Regions from separate parts of the Chryseomicrobium aureum genome, predicted to be linked through region 2. Evidence: riboswitches for the same ligand, from Rfam matches in the RefSeq annotation. Region 2 holds a riboswitch; the other holds the start of a gene.
What was found. A riboswitch is a leader RNA that binds a small molecule or an ion and turns the genes downstream of it on or off. The one in region 2 is predicted to bind preQ1.
Positions count from the first base shown of each region.

Region 1: linked by a shared signal. The riboswitch ahead of ACF3OH_RS03960 (QueT transporter family protein) and the one ahead of queF (preQ(1) synthase) in region 2 are both predicted to bind preQ1.

Region 1 is NZ_CP171117.1:729,589-733,807, reverse strand. It holds gene ACF3OH_RS03970 (glutaredoxin family protein) at 1-202, opposite strand, end outside; gene ACF3OH_RS03965 (rhodanese-like domain-containing protein) at 218-1,615, opposite strand; PreQ1 riboswitch class I at 1,777-1,821, shown strand; gene ACF3OH_RS03960 (QueT transporter family protein) at 1,829-2,314, shown strand; gene ACF3OH_RS03955 (phospholipase D family protein) at 2,411-3,859, shown strand.
Region 2 is NZ_CP171117.1:26,181-30,399, reverse strand. It holds gene ACF3OH_RS00160 (LLM class flavin-dependent oxidoreductase) at 1-931, shown strand, start outside; partial or broken gene ACF3OH_RS00155 (VCBS repeat-containing protein) at 1,020-1,292, opposite strand; gene queC (7-cyano-7-deazaguanine synthase QueC) at 1,366-2,019, opposite strand; gene queF (preQ(1) synthase) at 2,066-2,566, opposite strand; PreQ1 riboswitch class I at 2,687-2,733, opposite strand; gene queE (7-carboxy-7-deazaguanine synthase QueE) at 2,887-3,615, opposite strand; gene queD (6-carboxytetrahydropterin synthase QueD) at 3,608-4,078, opposite strand.

The DNA of each region.
Region 1 (4,219 bases), 700 kb from region 2:
CAAAACCGAGAACCCATTGACCATTCACATTCGTTTGAGGTACGCCCATTTGTCCTGTTGTTTCAACGAGCCGATTGGCTGCAGCTGGGTCTTTTTGTACATCGACGTTTGTATATGGAATGTTTTGCTGGTCTAAAAAGTTTTTCATCATATCGCAGTAAGGGCAAGTTGTAGTTGAGTAAACTGTTACTGTGTTTGTCATTTTTATCATCCTCTTTTACTTATTTTTTTGTTCACGTAGGTAAGCCCCGTAGCCACCCGCCATATGTTTCACATCTTCATAACCAAGTGATTTCAATACACTGGATGCAATCGCTGAGCGCGCGCCTCCTTGGCAATACACAAGGACTGTCTTGTCTTTTGGAATGTCCGTGTCACGAATTTTCCCGAGGAAATGATGGTTGGCTTGATTTAAATGTCCATCTCCCCACTCCACATCGTTGCGAACATCTACTACATACGTTGACTCTTTTTCCGCTTCCTCTAAAAATTCTTCAACGGACAGCGTCTCATAGGCATCATGTTGATTCCATTCTGCTACAACATCTACCGGAGCATAACCAATGATACGGTCAAAATGAATAGAATGCATCGATTCAATAATCGCTTCCTTATCATAAGGTTCACCAATGATTACTAAATCTTCATCATAGTTCGCTAGCCATCCTGTCCAGTTTGTAAACGATTTATTATACGGAATAGTAATTGAGCCTGGAATAAGTGTTTTTTCAGCTAATGTCGCCGGGCGCGTGTCAATGACTAGTGTGTTGTTATTCTTAAGTGCCTGCTTCACGTCTTCTGCCGAAAGATCAGGCACACGGTCTGTATGTTTTAATACTGTCGGACCTACTTTATTTACCTTTTTCATTTCTGCAAAATAAACAGGCGCCTCTGGTTGATCTTTTAATAGTTCATCTACGAAAGCTTGTTCATCGTCAATTTGCATTGCCCAGTTGAATTGTTTTTCATACCCAACTGTAGAGGATGGAACGGCCCCAAGAGATTTTCCACAAGCAGAACCTGCTCCATGTGCTGGCCAAACCATTAAATAGTCGGGTAGCTCTTTAAATCGTTGTATAGAACGAAACATGTCGCGTGCTCCACTATCTGCAGTGCCTTCTGCGCCAGCTGCTTTTTCTAATAGATCTGGTCGACCAACGTCTCCAACGAATACGAAGTCACCTGAAAAAATTCCCATAGGTTTCGTAGCTCCGCCACCACGGTCAGTAAGGATAAATGAAATGCTCTCTGGGGTATGACCTGGCGTGTGCATCACTTCAAAGTCGATATTTCCAATGGAGAACCTGCTTCCATCTCTCACGAATTCCACATCAAGACCTTCTGTGTACCCGTACTTCCAGTTTTCATCACCTTCGTCCGAAAGATAGAGTTTCACTCCATGGTCTACTGCTAGTTGTCTCGACCCAGAAACAAAGTCTGCGTGAATATGTGTTTCAGTAGCTGCTGTAAGTGTAAGCCCTTCTTTTTTTGCAACTTGAACGATTTCATCAATAGAACGAGATGGATCAATTACGATCGCTTCACCCGTGCGTTGGCAACCAACTAGATACGTGTATTGTGCGAGCTTATCATCAAAGAAAGAACGAAATAGCATAATCATTTCCCTCCGCTTAATTAGTTTTTTGTTTGTACGGAAAATATACCATAGGGGGTATAAATGTTCAAGTAGTTTGTTTATAATTAGTTTTTCACTAAATCTCTCCCTTTAAACTTCAGTTGACGCTTTTCTGTCTTTGTTGTAAAATCAACTCTTGTGACTTCGTGGTTCGAGATCCTCCCACGCAAAAAAACTAAGGAGTTTTGACAAATGAAAATGAAAACACTTGCGGTCAATGCAATTATTGCTGCACTATATGTAGCTGTATCATTGGCGGTCCCTGTACTTGCTTATGGGGCAATTCAATTCCGTTTGGCGGAGATGTTCAATCATTTGATTATCTTTGACAAGCGCTATTTCTTTGGTATTGTAGCTGGTGTATTTATCACGAACATCTTTTCACCTAATGGGATTTATGATGTTTTGTTCGGAGTAGGACATTCCGTGATTTCTCTACTAATCGTTTTAGCTGTAATTCCGTTAGTAAAAAAAGATTCGCATAAAATGATAATTAATACACTCGTTTTTACATTTACAATGTTTATAATTGCTTATCAGCTTGTGTTAGTTCTTGGACTGCCATTCTTCTTGACTTGGTTAACTGTTGCTGGCGGCGAATTAGCAGTACTTTTACTTGGTATTCCAATTTTCATTGCACTGAACAAACGTTTAAACTTTTCACGACTTCTCGACTAACGTGTACACACTGTGTGCACGTTTTTTTTTATACTTGTTTGGGTATCTTTGATAAGAAAGAACTATACATAGAGACTAGGAAAGAGGACTGAAAAAATGGGGAGATTTAAAAGGTGGTCGAAACGAAAAAAAGTTCTATTTATTGTAGTGATAGCTTTGATTGTAATCTATGCAGGAATGATTTTATGGCACACATTCAAGCCATTGCCTGAAGGTATTTCGTATGCAGGTGACTTACAGCCTATTTCTTCAATAGATATGCTCACGGATTTAACATACGCAGTGAATGAAAATAGTGAAGAGCGACAAACAGAAAATGAAATTTTCTCGAGCATTTATCAAATGATTGAAGAAGCTGAAGAATTCGTTGTCGTAGATTTCTTTTTAGTCGATGGTTTTTATGAAGAAGACGAGGGGTTTCCCCCTATTGCAGATGAATTATCCGAAACTCTTGCAACGAAGAAATTAGAAAATCCAGAGATGCCAGTGATTTTTATAACGGATCCTTTAAATCAAGGATACGGTTCATATGAAAACAAGTGGTTCAAAAAAATGCGCGATGCTGGAGTTGAAATCGTCTATACCGATTTAGACCCTTTACGAGATTCAACACCGATTTATTCAGGAATTTATCGAACGTTTTTCCAGTGGTTTGATTTTGGAGGAGAAGGTTGGATTCCAAATGCCATGGCGAGTGAAGCACCAAAAATGACGGTTGCTTCGTACTTAACATTATTAAATGTCAAAGCTAATCACAGGAAATTAGTCATTACTGAAAAAGAGGGCTTAGTTTCTTCAGCAAACCCGCACGATGCGAGTGGACTGCACGGCAATATTGCACTAAAGTTCACCAGTTCTCCTCTTCTCAACGACATGCTTGAAGCAGAAGAAGCGGTTTCTTTGATGTCCGGTGGTCCGAAGCTTCCCCGCGTCCAAGAAGTTGAGGAGGAAGCTGAGTACGAAGGTCAATTATTGACAGAGAAGACGATTTTAGATGCGCTCCTAACAGATATCGCCGCTACAGAAGAAGGTGATTCTATTGATTTGATGATGTTTTTCATCGCAAAAAGAGATATCGTCAATGCACTAATCGATGCAGCCAATCGTGGGGTTGAAGTGCGCATGATTTTAGATCCGAATGAAAATTCTTTTGGGCGTCAAAAATCCGGTCTCCCTAATCGACCTGTTGTTCAGGAAATGGTAGAAGATACCGAGGGTAAGATAGAAGTACGCTGGTACAATACGGTGGTCGGTCAATATCATACAAAAGCCATTCATATTCAAACAGACCGTTCGGTGATTTCAAGTGGTGCAGCCAATTATACGGAGCGGACTTTGGATAATTATAATTTGGAGGCGAACTTACGAGTGGTTGCTGACAGTGATAGTGAGTTGGCAGAAGAATTCTCTAGTTATTTTGAGCGTCTGTGGACGAATGAAGATGCTGCATTTACCGTGGATGTGGAAGAGTACCAGGATAGCTTTACATGGTGGCAGCGTTGGATTTATAGTTTTCAGAAGCTGATTAAAGTGACTACGTATTAGTTTTAGATGTGGAGCCGACTGGTCAGAAATTGTGCGAGAAGACAGCGTGGACTGTGATGCGCTCTTGGCTTCATAGGCCGCGATGGCTTCTTGCGGGATTTCTAGGAGGCGTAACTCGATTTCATTTAGATTAATAGAACGTCTCCCCAGGAACTCACTGCCTTCTCTTGTCGATTGAAAAAAGTAACAACAACTATTTACAGCACTCCCGCAGCAAAATAGGTGACAGGCACCTTATTACTGTCTAAAGCTACTGCACTAAATACTCGACACAAAATCTTTTTATGAAACTGAAGTTGAGTGCAGAGGAGGGGCTGACTCCGGAGGGATTAAAAGCGGAACGTGAGACCCCGGAGGCGT
Region 2 (4,219 bases):
GCAGGCTTCCATGGAGCTCGCAAAAAGTGGTGAACAGTTCGGGTACACACGTTATTGGATTGCCGAGCATCACGATTTCACCGGACTGTCCTGTTCTGCGCCGGAAGTAATGCTGGGCTATATTGGGGCGCACACCAAAACAATCCGTATCGGAGCAGGGGCGGTATTGCTTCCGCATTATAAACCATACAAGGTTGCTGAAGTCTATAATATGCTAGCGACCCTGTTTCCTGGCAGAATTGATTTAGGGATCGGAAGGGCTCCGGGCGGATCAGCGGAAGTGACGACGGCTCTCTCGGATAATTATTTACAAAATGTCTACAAAATGCCGGAATCCTTTAAAGAACTTTTGCATTTCCTCAAAGATGATTTTCCGGAAGACCATATGTATTCAAAAGTATCTGCAGCACCGCTTCCGGAAATTTCTCCTAAACCATGGCTTCTCGGGACAAGTAGTAAAAGTGCCAAGCTTGCTGCAGAGAACGGAAGCGCCTATGCATTCGGTCATTTTATGAGCGATAAAGACGGGCCGGAAATCCTTAAAACCTACAAAGAAAATTTTCAACCGGGTTTATCCCAACAACCAGAATCAATCATAGCCGTGTCTGCCATTTGTGCAGAAACGACCGAGAAAGCTGAACACTTGGCAAAGAGTGGTTTTCTCTGGAAGTTAAATATGGCAAAAGGGGAAGGTAGCGTTGGGGTCCCTTCACTAGAAGAAGTCGAAAACTATCCATATACAAGCGAAGATCAACAAGAAATTGAAGAGATGCGGCGCAAAATGATCATCGGCAATCCACAAGAAGTACGGGAGCAGCTTGAACAGTTACAATCCATCTACCACACCAATGAATTCATGATTATTACTATCACTCATGACTATATGGATCGCTTACAGTCGTATAAATTGATTGCTGAAGAACTCTTGTAATAAAAACAGCCAGTTAATTAAAGGCTAACTGGTTGTTTTTCTATTTAGTTGATTACATTTTGATGCTCTCCTAACACCTTTTTATATCCTAACTTCCAAAGATAGCAACATACTGATTTTGCAAACCAAATCTATTACCCGACCATGCTAAAGTATTCAAAACATACCCTAAAGAATCCGCATTATATCGCCCCGCAATTTTCTGATAGGCCAACAACTCAAACTGTTGATTGTAATCAAAATCTACAGGATACAACCCACTAAGCGGATTTACAAATCCAGTGATCGGACTCTTCAGCTTTCCATTTTCATAATAGATTTCATCTAAATACTCGCTGCCTCTTGCTGAAATGTCAATAATGATTGAGAGAGACATCGACCTCCATTTAGACTTGCCTAAGATGACTGAGGGTATCCTGCTCGCTAAAATACTCCTAGTTTAACGATTGTACATAAGCTTCCATTCCTTGCAGACGAAGCTTACATGCTGGGCACTCCCCACATCCATCCGCAATTATTCCGTTATAACATGTCAATGTTTTTTGACGAACAAAGTCAAACGCACCTAGCTGATCTGCTAAAGCCCATGTCTCTGCTTTATCGATCCACATGAGTGGCGTATGTATAACAAATGATGTATCCATCGACAAATTTAATGTGACATTCAATGATTTTACAAAGGCATCGCGACAATCTGGATAGCCACTAAAATCGGTTTCACACACACCTGTTACAATATGCTTCGCGCCAATTTGGCTTGCTAAAATCCCTGCGAAGGATAAAAAAACTAAATTACGACCTGGTACAAACGTAGATGGGAGCTCGTCTTCCTCCCCTTCTTTTATTTCGATATCGTCTCGCGTTAACGCATTCGGTGCCAACTGATTCAAGAGCGACATATTTAAAATATGATGTCGTACGTTCAACTCCTGGGCAATTTGTTTAGCACATTCAATTTCGAGTGCATGGCGTTGTCCATAATCAAAAGTTACGGCTTCTACCTCTTTAAAGTTTTTTAAAGCCCAAAACAAACACGTTGTACTATCTTGCCCGCCACTAAATACAACAACGGCCTTATCATGTTTCATTATTTTTTCTCCTCTTTTTGCAAGCAAAGTTTAGTAAATTGAAAAATTAGCGATTATCAATTTTTTCAGGATATAAATCATGATTCATTAAACGATAGTTTGCTATTTCTTCATATTTTGTACCTGGACGACCGTAGTTGCACCATGGATCAATTGAAATACCTCCACGTGGTGTAAACTTGCCCCATACTTCAATATAGCGAGGATCTAAAAGTTTAATTAAATCATTCATAATAATATTTACACAATCCTCGTGGAAATCACCGTGGTTGCGGAAACTAAATAAATATAATTTCAACGACTTACTTTCCACAATTTTTTTATCTGGAATATATGAAATATACATCGTTGCAAAATCCGGTTGCTGCGTAATCGGACAAAGACTTGTAAACTCTGGGCAATTAAATTTCACAAAATAATCACGGTCTACATGTAAATTGTCAACAGACTCTAAAACTTCTGGTGCATATTCAAATGTGTACTTCACATTTTGATTCCCTAATAATGTTAAATCCTCTAATCCTTCTTTTTGGTGACGACCAGACATAAAAAAACCTCCTTAAGTTAATACCGTAGTATTTCAAGGAGGGCTAACTATAACGACTCTAAATAAACTAGTAGAGACATAAAAAAAGCCACATCCGATATGGACATGGCGAATTGTCATGTTTCCATAGTTTTTTATAGAGGGTATCAGCTATGAACCTCTCCTGAACAACTCAGGTATTTCATTAGTGTTCATTGTATTATATATAGTAGTACCTGTAAATCAATATTTCGACATGATGCTTTTCTAGAATAATGTGAATTCATTTCATACTAAACTTAAGCTTCCTCCACATTTGCCTATCATTTTACAGCCCAGACTTACACCCCTCTTTTATTTCCCCAGATGAGGGTATGCAGCTGTGGCAGTACTTTAACATCATTTAATTGTTCATCCATCATCACTTGATCAATGAGCATTTCATACTTTGCCAATAGATGATTTGCTAATTGTCCAGTGTCTGAAGTGGTAATATCATCATTTCCGACTTGTAAATAAAGGGGGATGTCTGGGTATCGTTGATGTACATCTTTGGCATACTCATAATCCTCTTGATTAAAGATAACGATTTTTAGGGACATATGTTGATTACCATTTCGAATTTTCAACTTCTCTAAAATAGTAGACAGCATCGAAAAATTTGTGGTCATACCAGAGCTAGGTGGCTTTGGTGAAATTGTTAATTCATCGATGTCGTATAGCCAATCCTGCCACTTACTTCCTTGCGTCTCTACCCCAATTTTTATATTATTTTGTTTTAAAATCGCAATCAGTGCACCTAGGTTGGAAAGAAGTGCTGGATTTCCTCCTGAAATTGTGACAAATGAAAACCTATTTCCACCAACACGTTTCAACTCTGTCCAAATATCCTCGGCCGTCATTTGCACGATTAAATGCTTGCCGCTGCCGTCCCATGTAAATGACGAATCGCACCAAGAACAGGCATAATCACATCCAGCTGTGCGTACAAACATCGTTTTCTGACCTATTACCATGCCCTCGCCTTGCATTGTAGGACCAAAAATTTCAATTACAGGGACTTTACTCAACTTCCATCCATTCCCTTCTTGCTTCAGCATAGCTCGTAGGCGTTTCATATAGCTTTACAAACTCTACACGTGCGCCATCATACCGTTGCTCCTGTTGCAAAGCACCATGTAATTCTTCATAAATCCAAACAACAATATTTTCAGCTGTTGTATTCATCGGAGGTAGCGTTTCATTGATATAATGATGGTCCAAATACGTTTCGATTTGCTTCCACATTTCCTTAATTTCTCCAAAATCAATCATCAATCCTCGATCGTCCGTATAACCGCTTAAGCCTAAAATCACACGATACGTATGTCCATGTAGATTTTTACACTTTCCCTCATAGTTATGGAGATGATGTGCGGCGTCAAACGTAAACTCTTTACTGACAAGTACACGCTTTGCATGATACTTCAATTGACTACTTTTAATATCCACATCGATTTTTTGTAGCTTATCGACAATTCTAAATTCAGGCATATGTTAAAATCTCCTTCAGCTTATAAATATAAAAAACTCCCTCGTAAAATGTTTCCGACACTTTCCAAGAGAGGCGCTATGATTCGTTCTATTAAAACATAGGAAGAAAACATAAAAAAAGCCACGTCCTATATGGACATG